DNA from 3 places in the Vibrio sp. HM8-C genome. Region 1 is predicted to be linked to each of the others. Evidence: predicted binding sites of a transcription regulator. Region 1 holds the regulator's gene; each other region holds the start of a gene.
What was found. Region 1 encodes MetJ, which represses methionine synthesis genes. Its sites were predicted from a motif close to TTAGACNTNTANANGTCTAA; they were not measured.

Region 1 (4,781 bases):
GAACTGACTGCACCATTTCAGCAGCGAGTACAGTTTATCCGGCCAAACAGGTTGAGAATCTAAGACTTCTTTGACTGATTTTAACTGTTCAATTGAAAATTCGGATTCTTGCGCAAACTCGGTAACAATTCCCACCAGAGTTTGACGGCCAAATGGCACCGATACCCTTCCGCCAATAATTGGAAAAAGATGGCTAGGAATGAGGTAATCAAACTGTTTGTCTAGTGGCACAGGCAGTGCAACACGAGCTATCGTTGGGCGCATAATGGTTTTTAGAGAGCAAAAATCAAAGAAAATACAGTCTACTGGATGATGCAATGAAATTCGAGCAACTAAAGTGGCGAAAATAACAGCGAAAGCGGTTGATCAGTGACTCAGGATTCATTACTATATCGCGCCTTGATGAGACGCTTGTAAGAACGCTCTTCAAGTGTCACTAATTATTTATTAATTTACGTGTGGTGTCCGGCAAAGATTCGGATGGCGACACGGCCTAATTTGAGGTTATCCCATGAAAGCTGGTATCCACCCAGAATACAAAGCAGTAAACGCGACTTGCTCTTGCGGCAACTCTTTCGTTTTCAACTCTACTCTAGGTAAAGACACAATGCACCTAGACGTATGTGACAAGTGCCACCCATTCTACTCTGGTAAGCAACGTATCGTTGATACTGGTGGTCGTGTTGATCGCTTCAACAAGCGTTTCGGCGCTCTATCTAGCAAGAAGTAATTTTACTTTACGCGAAGATTCAAAAAAGGACGCTACGGCGTCCTTTTTAGTTTCTAACGTTCCGAAACCTCAACATTTCGAACCAAAGAATCTGGTCTTAGGAGCTCTATTTCTCGCGTATCAAAACTATGAAGATCCATTGACATACTCTAGAATGAGTGGCCTTAACAAAAACAATAAGGCTCCACCTAATGTCCAATAATGATCGCCATGAACTCACCGAGGAAGAAGCTTTTCGTCAGCAAGCCCTCGACTACCACGCTCTACCGACTCCAGGAAAAATTGCCGTCGCGCTAACCAAACCAGCCGATTCAGCAAAAGACTTAGCTCTCGCATACAGCCCAGGCGTTGCAGAACCCGTTCGCGAAATCGCACAAAACGTAGAAAACGTTTATAAATACACAGCCAAAGGCAATACCGTTGCGGTAATTTCTAACGGTACAGCCATCCTCGGTTTAGGTAACCTTGGTCCTATGGCATCTAAGCCAGTTATGGAAGGTAAAGCTCTATTATTCAAACGCTTTGCAAATCTAGACTCTATCGACATTCAAGTGAAACATCGCACTATCGATGAGTTCGTTGATACGGTTGCTAACATCGCAGATACCTTTGGTGGTATCAACCTCGAAGACATCAAAGCTCCAGATTGTTTTGAAATTGAACGTCGCTTGATTGAACGTTGTGATGTACCTGTATTCCACGACGACCAACACGGTACCGCAATTGTTACCGCGGCAGGTATGCTGAACGCTATCGAGCTGCAAGGCAAACAGCTTAATGAATGTACTATCGTGTGTTTGGGCGCTGGCGCTGCAGCAGTCGCATGTATGGAGCTGCTAATTAAATGCGGTGCGATGCGTGAAAAAATCTACATGCTTGACCGTAAAGGTGTGATTCATACTCGTCGTGATGATATCAACGAATACAAACAGTTATTTGCTAACAACACAGACAAACGCACACTTGAAGATGTTATCAAAGGTGCAGACCTGTTCTTAGGTGTTTCAGGCCCTAATCTACTCACCGCAGATGAACTGAAGCTGATGGCGGAGAAGCCTGTTGTGTTTGCATGTTCAAACCCAGATCCAGAAATCAAACCGGCTCTTGCACACGCTGTACGTGACGATTTAATCATGGGTACAGGTCGCAGTGATTATCCAAACCAAGTGAATAACGTACTGTGTTTCCCATTTATCTTCCGTGGTGCGCTCGATGTGCGTGCGAAAGTGATTAACGATGAAATGAAACTCGCTGCGGTTGCGGCCATTCGCGAATTAGCGAAAGAACCAGTACCAGAAGAAGTATTGAAAGCCGCAGGTGTTGATTCACTCACGTTCGGTAAAGAATACATCATCCCGAAACCGATGGATCCACGCTTACTACCACGTGTAGCAAAAGCAGTTGCTCAAGCCGCTATTGATTCTGGTGTTGCTCGTATCGAGATGCCAGAAAACTACATGGCGAACTAAATTCAGTTACTGCATTGAACGCAATAGCATCAAAAAAGCCCTGATTCAAATCAGGGCTTTTTACACATATCTGCACAATTGGGCGGAAAAACAGATTAACGACAGCAATTAGTCGTCGTAAGCCTCGAACTCAATGCCCATTTCTGTCATTAGCGCTTTCACTTCTGCTGGAATATCGTCCGGACGGTCTTTACGTAAATCTTCATCCGTAGGTAGTGGCTGACCAGTATAAGCATGTAAGAATGCTTCACATAAAAGCTCACTGTTGGTCGCATGACGCAGGTTGTTGATCTGGCGGCGAGTACGCTCATCTGTGAGTATTTTCAATACCTTAAGTGGAATTGATACGGTGATTTTTTTCACCTGCTCACTTTTTTTTCCATGCTCTGCATAGGGGCTTATATATTCACCGTTCCAGTCTGCCATTGCGCACCTTCATTGTTCGAATTCGAGTAATAATTCCAAAGGCTAGATTTTAGCGGGATTTACTGCCATAAGCAAAGACATATAGACGTCTAGAAGTATTGACGTCTCAAAAAATGAGAAGTAAAGTAAGATGCAATTCCCCAATATAGACGAACACATGTATTCTTACTGTGAATTTGGATGTCTATTTAAGAGTCTCAGGAAAGGAAACACTCATGACCAAACGCAAGCCAGCTACAATCGCAGTTCGTACCGGAATCGAATCAGATACTCAATATCACGCAGTCGTTCCGCCAATTTATTTATCGACTAACTATGGCTTCCCTGCGTTTGGTGAAGTGCCTCAATATGACTATACCCGTTCCGGCAACCCAAACCGTGGCTTATTAGAAAAGGCACTCTACGAATTAGAAAGCGGTGAAGGTGCAGTCGTTACTAACTGCGGTACTTCCGCGCTAAACCTGCTTGCGTCAACATTACTTGGCCCTAACGACTTCATTGTTGCACCACACGATTGCTACGGCGGCACTTACCGTTTGTTCAATACTCGTTCAAACAAAGGCGATTTCAAAGTGCTTTTTGTTGATCAATCTGATGAACAAGCACTTGCAGCGGCATTGTCGAAAAAACCAAAACTCGTGCTGTTAGAAACTCCGTCGAATCCGTTAGTGCGAGTGGTTGATATCGAGAAAATCTGCCAACAAGCAAAAGCCGTCGGCGCTCTAGTTGCTGTAGACAACACATTCTTAACTCCGGTTTACCAAAAGCCGCTAACGCTGGGTGCTGACTTTGTTATCCACTCAACCACCAAGTTCATCAATGGTCACTCAGATGTGATTGGCGGTGTGGTGATCAGTAAAACCAAAGCTCATGCTGAAGAACTAGCTTGGTGGGGTAACTGTATTGGTGCAACGGGCACACCATTTGATAGCTATATGACGCTACGTGGTATCCGTACTCTTGGCGCACGTATGCGTGTGCATGAGGAAAGTTCTCTGCAAATTTTGGATTATTTGAAATCACAGTCACTGATCAAAACCATTTATCACCCTAGCCTGCCTGAGCATCCAGGGCATGAGATTGCGAAGAAACAGCAGCTAGGTTTTGGCTCAATGCTGAGTTTTGAGTTTGCTGGTAGCTACGAGCAACTGAAGTACTTTGTTGGTGAACTAGAGCTTTTCTCTCTTGCAGAATCTCTAGGTGGTGTAGAAAGTTTGATCTGCCATCCGGCGAGCATGACTCACCGAGCGATGGGCGAAGCAGCACTTGCTGAAGCAGGCATTTCTCAACTATTACTGCGCTTGTCAGTTGGCTTGGAAGATGCGTCGGATCTTATCGCTGATTTGGACCAAGCCTTTACCAAAGCTAAGGAGAAGTTTTAATGACTGTTTCACGCCAGCTACATAAATTTGGCGGTAGTAGCTTAGCAGATCCAGAGTGTTATTTGCGTGTCGCGAACATTCTAAAAGAATACTCACAACCTGAAGATTTGGTGGTTGTTTCAGCGGCGGGTAAAACCACCAACCGCTTAATCGCATTTTTGGAAGCATTGAACAAAGACGGCCGTGTTGCCCATGAAACACTGCAATCATTACGTCAGTTCCAATGCAAACTGGTTGAAGACTTACTTGAAGGTGAAGTTGCTGACAATCTGTTAACTCAAGTAAACGGTGAGTTTATTCGCTTAGGTGAGCTAACCGCGCCACTGACCAAAGCACAGCAAGCTGCCGTGCTTGGACATGGTGAAATGTGGTCAGCTCGTTTGTTAGCAGCGCTGCTCAACCAAAGTAATTTGCCAGCGGTTTCACAAGACGCTCGCGAGTTCCTACGTGCAGAAGCAGGCACTCAGCCTGAAGTAGACCGTTCACGCTCTTATCCGCTACTGAAAAAAGTACTCGCTCAGCATGCACATCATCGTATCGTGATTACCGGCTTTATGGCTCAGAATGACCAAGGTGATACCGTTCTACTTGGTCGCAATGGTTCAGACTATTCTGCAACGGTCATCGGTGCGTTAGCTGACGTTGCTCGTGTAACGATTTGGAGTGACGTCGCTGGTGTATATAGCGCAGACCCACGTATCGTAGCGAACGCATGCCTACTGCCTCTTTTACGTTTGGATGAAGCCAACGAGCTGGCTCGCCTTGCTGCACCCG
Region 2 (4,781 bases), on a different contig from region 1:
GCAGCACTTTTATCACTTGTTGACGCGATTCATCCGCATACACTTCAATATCATCATCAATGCTCGCTGCTGGGAACAAACCGCAAATACCATTAGCCTTCATCAGACCTTCTTGCTCAATACGGTCTAACCAATCATTGGCATCTTTGTACAGCTTGCGAGCTTCTTCCCCGACCAACTCGTGATCGAGAATCGCTGGGAACTTGCCAGACAGTGACCAAGTCATGAAGAATGGCGTCCAGTCGATGTACTGACGTAGCACAGAAACATCAAAGTCTTTGAATACATGAATACCCGGTTTAACTGGTGCAGGTGGCGTATAAGTCTGCCAATCAATTGCAGCTTTATTAGCACGCGCTTGCTCCAGAGTTACAGGACGGCTCTTCGGTTTTTTACGAGCATGTTGTTCACGGGTTCTTTCGTAATCCAGATTTAGACGCTCTACGAATTCTGAACGACGCTCATCAGAGAGCAATGCTGAACACACACCAACGGCGCGCGATGCGTTGTTCACATACACCACAGGTTGGTGATAGTTCTGCTCAATCTTCACAGCCGTATGCGCTTTAGAGGTTGTTGCGCCGCCGATCAGCAGCGGCAAATCAAAGCCTTGGCGTTCCATCTCTTTAGCAACGTGCACCATTTCATCCAGAGATGGAGTAATCAAACCGGAAAGACCGATAATGTCCACCTTCTGTTCCCGTGCGACTTTAAGAATGGTCTCACACGGCACCATCACGCCAAGGTCGATGATCTCGTAGTTGTTACATTGCAGTACAACACCAACAATGTTCTTGCCGATATCGTGAACATCGCCTTTCACTGTCGCGAGTAGAATTTTGCCGTTTGAAGAGCCAGACTGCTTCATCGCGTTAATGTAAGGCTCTAAGTAAGCAACCGCCTGCTTCATTACGCGAGCCGATTTCACTACTTGCGGCAGGAACATTTTGCCCTCGCCAAACAGGTCACCCACCACGTTCATACCGTCCATTAATGGACCTTCGATAACTTCAAGTGGCTTCGATGCCTTAGAGCGGGCTTCTTCAGTATCTTCAACGATAAATTCAGTAATACCTTTAACCAGTGCGTGCTCTAAACGCTTTTCAACCGGCCAAGTACGCCACTCAAGTAGAGATGCGTCTTCTTCTTTGCCTACTGCGTTTTCACGGTATTCTTCTGCTATCTCAAGCAGACGCTCTGTTGCACCGTTGTCACGGTTGAGAATAACGTCTTCAACCGCATTTCGCAGTTTCTCTGGAACGTTGTCGTATATCTCAAGCTGGCCAGCATTAACGATACCCATATCCATACCATTCTTGAAACAGTGGTATAGGAACACAGCATGAATCGCTTCACGCACGTAGTTGTTACCGCGGAAAGAGAAAGAAACGTTAGATACACCACCAGAAATCATCGCATGAGGAAGCTCACGTTTGATGTCTGCTACTGCATTGATGAAATCAAGCGCGTAGTTATTGTGTTCATCAATACCAGTTGCAACGGCAAAGATATTCGGGTCAAAAATAATGTCTTCCGCAGGGAAACCTACTTGCTCAACAAGAATATTGTAAGCGCGGCGACAGATTTCAATTTTACGTTCACGAGTGTCTGCCTGACCAACTTCGTCAAACGCCATTACGATAACGGCTGCACCGTAACGACGAATCAGTTTCGCCTGATGAATAAACTTTTCCTCGCCTTCTTTTAGCGAGATAGAGTTTACGATGCCCTTACCTTGAATACATTTCAGACCCGCTTCGATAACTTCCCATTTCGAAGAGTCAACCATGATTGGCACTTTCGAGATTTCAGGCTCTGATGCACACAGCTTGAGGAATCGCTCCATACAAGCCATCGCATCCAACATACCTTCATCCATGTTGATATCGATGATTTGAGCGCCATTCTCAACTTGCTCACGGGCAACGTCTAAAGCCTCATCGTACAATTCTTCTTTGATGAGACGCTTGAAGCGAGCGGAGCCGGTAACGTTGGTACGTTCACCAACGTTAACGAATAGAGTATCAGCGGCAATGCTCAATGGCTCTAGGCCAGAGAGTCGACATTCAACGCTAATCTCAGGAATCTCGCGCGGCGTAACACCCTCAACCACTTTAGCCATCGCAGCGATATGAGCAGGTGTCGTACCACAACAGCCACCAACCAAGTTGAGGAAACCTGCCTGAGCCCATTCACCAATATGCTCAGCCATATCCTCTGGTGACAGGTCATATTCACCAAATGCGTTCGGCAAACCCGCATTCGGGTGCGCAGATACATAGCATTCTGAAATGCGAGAAAGCTCTTCGACATATTGACGCAGCTCGTCTGGGCCTAAAGCACAGTTCAAGCCAAATGAGATAGGACGAACATGACGTAAAGAGTTATAGAATGCTTCGGTTGTTTGACCAGAAAGAGTACGACCAGATGCATCGGTAATCGTACCGGAGATCATGACAGGTAATTGAATACCAAGCTCTTCGAACACTGCATCAACAGCAAAAGCACACGCTTTCGCGTTCAAGGTATCAAAAATAGTTTCAATCAGAATCAGGTCACAGCCGCCTTTTATTAGCGCACGTGTAGATTCAGAATAAGCCGTCACTAACTGATCGAATTCGATGTTGCGATAACCAGGGTCGTTAACATCAGGAGAAATGGAACAAGTACGGTTAGTCGGACCTAAAACACCTGCAACATATCGTGGCTTATTCGGCGTTTTTGCCGTCCATTCATCAGCGACTTCACGAGCAAGCTTGGCTGCTGCAAAGTTAATTTCTTCGCTGAGAGACTGCATATCATAGTCAGCCATCGCAATTGTCGTGGCGTTGAAGGTGTTGGTTTCAAGGATATCAGCACCAGCTTCCAAATAAGCAGCGTGAATACCTCTAATCAATTGAGGCTGAGTCAGAACGAGAAGATCATTGTTTCCTTTTAGATCGCAGTGCCAATCCGAAAAGCGTTCGCCACGATAATCTTCCTCTTGCAACTTGTGCTCTTGGATCATGGTTCCCATACCACCATCGATCAACATGATACGTTGCTTCAATTGCGCTTCGATCTGGTGCTTTAGATTACTACCCACAGTACAGCCTCATTATTCCTTTTTTGCTTGTTCGACATCCTATCACACATTGATTAGAAATCTAGACGTCTAAAACATCTAATTACGATAAATGCGCACGTTAAAATTTTGATAAATCTATAGGTAAAAAGTGTTTGCTATTTGTTCAGCATCAAAGGACAATTTCGCTCACATTTAGTTACATTTGAAGAAGAAAATGTCGGTCTACTACACTCTGTGCTTTCTATCTGCTGCAGCAATGATGATTGCTTTTTTAAACAGCAAGATAGTGAAAATGCAAACCACGATAGCCATTACAGCTGGTTCTATGGTGCTCTCACTACTTATCCTTATTGCTGGTCAAAATGACTGGTTCCATCTCACTCAAATCGCAACAGAAACAGTTACCAGCATCAACTTTGAAAACTTTTTGTTAAAAGGTATTTTAGGTTTCCTTTTATTTGCAGGTGGTCTTGGTATCAAACTCCCCCACTTAAAAGATCAAAAATGGGAAATTACGGTCCTTGCACTCGGCGCTACTTTGTTTTCAACCTTCTTTATAGGTTTCGGCTTATATGGATTCTGTTACTTCACAGGCATCCATCTCGATCTTGTCTACTGCTTACTATTTGGCGCTCTGATTTCTCCAACCGACCCGATAGCAGTATTAGCGATTGTTAAAAAGATGAATGCGCCTAAACGTATTTCTACCCAAATTGAAGGCGAGTCTCTATTCAACGATGGTTTCGGTCTAGTTATCTTCGTAACCATCTTTACTATTGCATTCGGTAAAGAAGCTCCAACTGTAGGAAGTGTAGCTGCATTATTTGCTCAAGAAGCGATTGGCGGCATTATTTATGGCTTCCTATTGGGCTTGCTATTCCACTACTTGATCAGTGCAACCAACGACCACTCCATGGAACTGTTACTGACTATCGGTGTACCGACTGCCGGTTATGTGTTTGCGGACGTTATCCATGTTTCAGGCCCATTAGCCATGGTGGTATCAGGTATTATGATTGGTAACTGGACTCGCTTTATTGGCTTTTCTAAAGAGAGTGAAGAACATCTCGATCACTTTTGGGAGTTGGTAGATGAATTCTTAAATGGCTTACTTTTCCTTTTGATCGGTATGTCGATGCTCCTTTTCGAATTCCACAAAGAAGACTGGATCTTAATGTCTTTCGCGATCCCGCTAGTACTTGCAGCACGGTTCAGTAGCGTATTCATTTCTTACTTAGGCTTTAAGCGTTATCGCACATACAACCCTTGGTCGATTAAGATCTTAACTTGGGGTGGATTGCGTGGTGGTCTAGCATTAGCGATGGCACTATCCATTCCATCAGGAATGATGGTTATCCCAGATAAGCTTATCGACGTAAAAGAGCTAATTCTGGTAATGACCTACGCTGTAGTAGTGTTCTCTATCTTAGTGCAAGGTTCGACAATCACACCGATGATTGACAAGGCCAAACTTAAAGAAAAAGAATTGGAAGAACAGGAACAGACTGCAGAGCAAAGTAACGTACAGCAAAGCCAGCAGCAAAATATCTAAACATTATTTTCTTGAAGAGCAGTAACCTCCGGTTGCTGCTTTTTTATTTCCATCAGAACGTCATTTCCCGATATAAAACTTACCTTCATATTTATCCTATCCACTCTCTTCTTTTTAACATTCCAGAACGCCTGACATTGTTCCCAAAGTGGCAATAGATCG
Region 3 (4,781 bases), on a different contig from region 1:
TTGGTTCTAACTGGGTTGCGGAAGAGTTCCAGTGTTTGTCTTACACACTTGAAATGCCATTTAAAGACCACAACTGCCATCCTGATGAGCTTTACGGCTGGTCACCTGAACGCAGTGTGGCGTTTGGTCAGGATGTCCTTGCTGCGATTCCTGCCGTTATCGACCACCTATAACGTAGAAAGGCACTCCAATAACAACGGAGTGCCTTTTTGTTTTATTGGACTAACTACTGGATTCGTTCTGGCGTAATTAATTGAGTTGCGCGGATACCCGGTTCTTGCCTCTTCTCTTCGCATCATAAAGAGCGAGGTCGGCTCTGTGGTATATCTCTTCCATACCTTCATCGGAATCTTTGAAATGGCTTAAGCCGATGCTGATCGACACACGTGTGTCTGACAGTTCGGCGTGCAACAACGTATTTGAAACCGCTTCGATTAACCTTTCAGCAAAAGCAACAGGGGAAATCTCTGCGGTGTGTTTCAGAATGATGCCGAATTCGTCTCCGCCTAAGCGACCAATTACATCAGTTTTACGGATCTTGAGTTTGCATATGTCTGCAACTTTTCGTATCGCTTCGTCGCCTAGACTGTGCCCATAAGAGTCGTTAATTCGTTTGAAATTATCGATATCAACCATCAGGAAGCAGTAGTTCTCGTGATATCGCTTGAAAGTATAAAAAGCATCGTAGAGGTGTTCGAAAAACTTTCGTCGATTTAGCGTTTTAGAAAGGTCGTCCACTTCGGATTGATAGATAAGTTGCTGTTCAATATGATGACGAGCAGTAATGTTTCGTGCAACCCAAACAACGGCACGTTCGCCATAGCGTAATGATTTTAAAGGGCTTACTCGTCCTTCAAATCGTTGTTCACCAGATGGACCAGACTTAGCGTCTACTGTTTCGACATCATTGACGGAAAGAGAATATTCAAAAACCATAACGCAATCTGCCTCAAGAGTTTCTTTGATGCGGTCTTTGAACCAATTGGCTTTATCGTCCGGAAGTACGTTGGCAAGGGTAAGCCCTTTGAGTGATGAGCCGTCGTGGTAGAGGTCAGAGTTTTCTCCGCCAAAAATAGCGGCATATCGCCCAGACTCGGTCAGAACAAAGACCATGTCTGGAAGAGCTGAAATTACAGCAGCATATTCTTCGCACTCATCATACTCTTTAGCCATATGCTCTACCTTCACTAAGTACCACCTTTATCCGGAACGTGAGCGTTCTCTAAAGAAACAAAGGTGGTGTTATTGAAGCTATTTTAGCTCATATTTTGAAGACTTATTGTTGATCAGAGTGTGATTTACACATTTGAGCAAACCGAACCAAAATCTGCTTTGCCTGCTCGGTTTCGGCAACCTGTTCAAGTTTGTTATCAAAATTGTCAGCTATGGCTTGTTTCAAACCTTTGACAGAGTCTCGCATAATGTCGCTGGTAAATTCTGGGTGGAATTGTACGCCCCAAGTGCAGCTTCCCGCTCGGAAGGCATGATGGTCATCGAGTTCACTTTTTGCCAAACAAACAGAGTTAGGTGGGAGTTGTTGTACCGATTGAAAATGCACCGTTTGCGCAGCAAAGCTAGGTGGTACTTGTTCAAACAGTGGATCGCTGCTTGCGCTTGCTAGTTTTTCTAGCTCAACGGTTCCAATTTCCAGACCTTTAGGGTTGTAATCTACGATGCCACCAAGCGCTTGGGCTATTAGTTGATGCCCAAAGCAGATACCAAGCAGAGGGATCTGTTTCTCGGTTAGTTCGATGATGTTGTTTGAGAGCCTTAACATCCAGTCTGTTTTCTCTGTCACCATGGCAAGCGAACCCATGATGATTACTCCAGCTAAAGTGTCATAAGCAGGCAATGCGTTATTAACGCCGTCTAAGAAAGAGATGTTGATATCGACTTCGCTAATGGCACGTTGCGCCCATAACTCAAAATCACCGTATTTTTCTAGTTGTTGCTCTGGTGCTTGCCCAACATTGACTATCAATAGCGTCTTCATAAATTCCTTTTCCTGCCTTCCTGATAATTTGGCTAATTTAGAGAAAAGAAAATATGAGTTCAATGGCTATTTAAAGTTGTAGCGAATTGGCATAGCAAACCAACACGTGTAGAAGTGAATATCTTATAGCGAACTTTTAGTTGCATATTATCTAACCATCGATAATATAGCTGTTTAGACGGCTATACGTCTTTTGTTTAGGTAAGGATAATTTTATGAACGGATATAAAAAACTCACTCAGTTGGGTTTAGTGGCTTCTTTGGTTTTCGGTCTAGCAGCATGCGGCCAGAAAGAGAGTGATGAAATCTCGGTTGGTGCAACTGTAGGTCCACACGCACAGGTTGTTGAAGCGGTAGCGAAAGAAGCTGCCAAGCAAGGTCTTAAAGTGAAAGTTGTTGAGTTTTCGGATTACATTACGCCAAACGCAGCATTGGAAGATGGCAGCATCGATTTGAATAGCTACCAACACCTACCTTTCCTAAACAACTACAACAAGAGCCAAGGTTCTCACCTTGTTTCTATTGGTGAATCTATTCTAATGCGTATGGGTATTTACTCTAATAAATACAAATCATTAGAAGAGTTACCGGAGAACGCTCGTGTTGCAATTCCAAATGACCCAACAAACGGTGGCCGTGGTTTACTGCTGTTTGCTGATGCAGGTTTGATAACGCTACGCGCAGATGTGGGCTTTAAAGCTTCCCTAAATGACATCGTTGAAAACCCGAAAAATTTTGAGTTTCTCGAAGTAGATGCAGCTCAACTGCCGCGTACACTTGATGATGTTGATGCCGCCGCTATTACGATGAACTACGTTATGTCTGCGGGTCTTGATCCGAAGAAACAAGGTATCTACCTAGAATCTAAGCAAGCACCACTAGCGGTCATGGTGATTGCAAGTCGTGAAAAAGACAAAGATAACGCGGCGTACAAAAAGTTTGTAGAAATCTATCAGTCACAAGCGATTCGTGATTTCATGCAACAAACCTTTAATGGCACGATTGAACCTGCCTTCTAATGCTTAAGATTCCCGCAGTGACATCCGTCGTTGCGGGAATACCTTTTCTTTTTCTCTTGTTTCTTACTCTTCGTTGTTTATCCCGCGTATATAATTTCTTCTCCCTTGCCATAATTTATTGTTATAACTAAAAATTCGTAAAAGACTTTATCTGCAATAATTTGCCCTTATATCTTAGTTAGCCACAAAGCAGATAGTCATAAAGTAAGTCGTCGTAATTCCATTACGCAAACTTAGACCGGATACGTGAACCAAAAGCGAATACGTAAATTTAGAGAAGGATAAACCATGGCAAGTGAATATATCCCACCAAGAGTCTGGACGATGGACAGCGAAAACGGTGGTCAATGGGCGAGTATTAACCGACCTGATTCAGGTGCTCGTTTTGAAAGAGAACTTCCAGTGGGCTCTCACCCAATCCAGCTTTACTCGATGGGTACGCCAAATGGGCAGAAAGTAACCATCATGCTTGAAGAGCTGCTTGCTCTTGGGGTGACGGAAGCTGAGTACGATGCGTTTCTGATTCGCATTGGCGACAGCGACCAATTCAGTTCTGGATTTGTAGCTGTAAACCCAAACTCTAAAATTCCAGCGATGGTTGACCGTTCAGGTGCAGAGCCTGTAAACGTATTCGAGTCAGGCAACATTCTGTTTTATCTTGCTGAGAAGTTTGGTCATCTTCTGCCAAAAGAAGGTGCAGCACGAGCTCAAGTGATGAACTGGCTATTCTGGTTACAAGGTTCTGCGCCATATCTTGGCGGTGGCTTTGGTCACTTCTATGCGTACGCACCAGAGAAATTTGAATATCCGATTAACCGCTTTGCGATGGAAGCAAAACGTCAACTGGATGTACTGGATAAACAGCTAGCAAAAAACACCTTTATTGCTGGCGGGGAATACAGCATTGCGGATATCGCGATTTGGCCTTGGTATGGCAATCTAGCGTTAGGTAAAGCTTACAACGCAGGCGAGTTCCTTGATGTCGAGTCATACACACATGTGCAACGTTGGGCGAAGATGATGGCTGAGCGTCCAGCTGTGCAACGCGGACGTATTGTAAACCGCACTATGGGTGAAGAGTGGGAACGTGTTGATGAACGACACAGCGCCGCTGACATCGATGCAGTACTGAGCAAGCAGCCTAAATAGATAAAGCTTGATTGCTCCGGATTATTTAAAAGAGAGGGCTATGCTCTCTCTTTTCTATTTCATCGAACAGAACTAGAAAAACCAATGATAATTAGATTCTGTTTTCACCGGTGCTGTAGGCAATGATCTGGCTGATTTCACTCATAGTGCGGTTGGACTCTTGCTGCCACTGGCAGAATGCCTGATTGGCTGATGTCATTGCACGCTTGGTTGTCTTCGCACTGTCAATGACTCCAGTATTGCGAAGATAGGCTTCTACATCGGTAGAGAAAATAAACGTATCCGCACCCATTTGACGAAGCGTGTACGGCCCCGTATTACCACCTAGACGGTCACCGTGCTTTTTCATGTATTCCCATAGACCCGTAATGTTCTCCAAAGGCCACTCAGCAACCATCTGACTAAAAGAGCCGTGCTCCGCTCTGGCTTCATAAATCATACGAGCGTTACGTGGAATGGACATGACTTTCGCTAGATGGCGAATAATGCGTGGGTCTTGCGCTTTTTCTTCCCATACTTCGTCAGAAAGCATCAGTAGCGGTTCTATTTTAAATCCAAAGAATAATTCTTCGAAGTTTGGCCATTTCTTTCTAACTACATCCCAAGAGATCCCCGATTGA

Region 2: a site for MetJ is predicted at 3,139-3,158, ahead of metH (methionine synthase). Genes of this name have one in related genera too.
Region 3: a site for MetJ is predicted at 2,168-2,187, ahead of ACOSVQ_RS13050 (MetQ/NlpA family ABC transporter substrate-binding protein). Genes of this name have one in related genera too.

What each region holds. Positions count from the first base shown of each region.
Region 1 is NZ_JBMMKS010000025.1:4,488-9,268, reverse strand. It holds gene priA (primosomal protein N') at 1-264, opposite strand, end outside; gene rpmE (50S ribosomal protein L31) at 512-730, shown strand; gene ACOSVQ_RS19885 (malic enzyme-like NAD(P)-binding protein) at 922-2,199, shown strand; gene metJ (met regulon transcriptional regulator MetJ) at 2,308-2,625, opposite strand; gene ACOSVQ_RS19875 (O-succinylhomoserine (thiol)-lyase) at 2,841-4,007, shown strand; gene ACOSVQ_RS19870 (bifunctional aspartate kinase/homoserine dehydrogenase II) at 4,007-4,781, shown strand, end outside.
Region 2 is NZ_JBMMKS010000015.1:112,720-117,500, forward strand. It holds gene metH (methionine synthase) at 1-3,085, opposite strand, end outside; gene ACOSVQ_RS16570 (cation:proton antiporter) at 3,282-4,619, shown strand.
Region 3 is NZ_JBMMKS010000010.1:145,550-150,330, forward strand. It holds gene ACOSVQ_RS13035 (M14 family metallopeptidase) at 1-173, shown strand, start outside; gene ACOSVQ_RS13040 (GGDEF domain-containing protein) at 250-1,173, opposite strand; gene ACOSVQ_RS13045 (glutamine amidotransferase) at 1,277-1,993, opposite strand; gene ACOSVQ_RS13050 (MetQ/NlpA family ABC transporter substrate-binding protein) at 2,209-3,012, shown strand; gene yghU (glutathione-dependent disulfide-bond oxidoreductase) at 3,301-4,161, shown strand; gene ACOSVQ_RS13060 (DNA-3-methyladenine glycosylase I) at 4,253-4,781, opposite strand, start outside.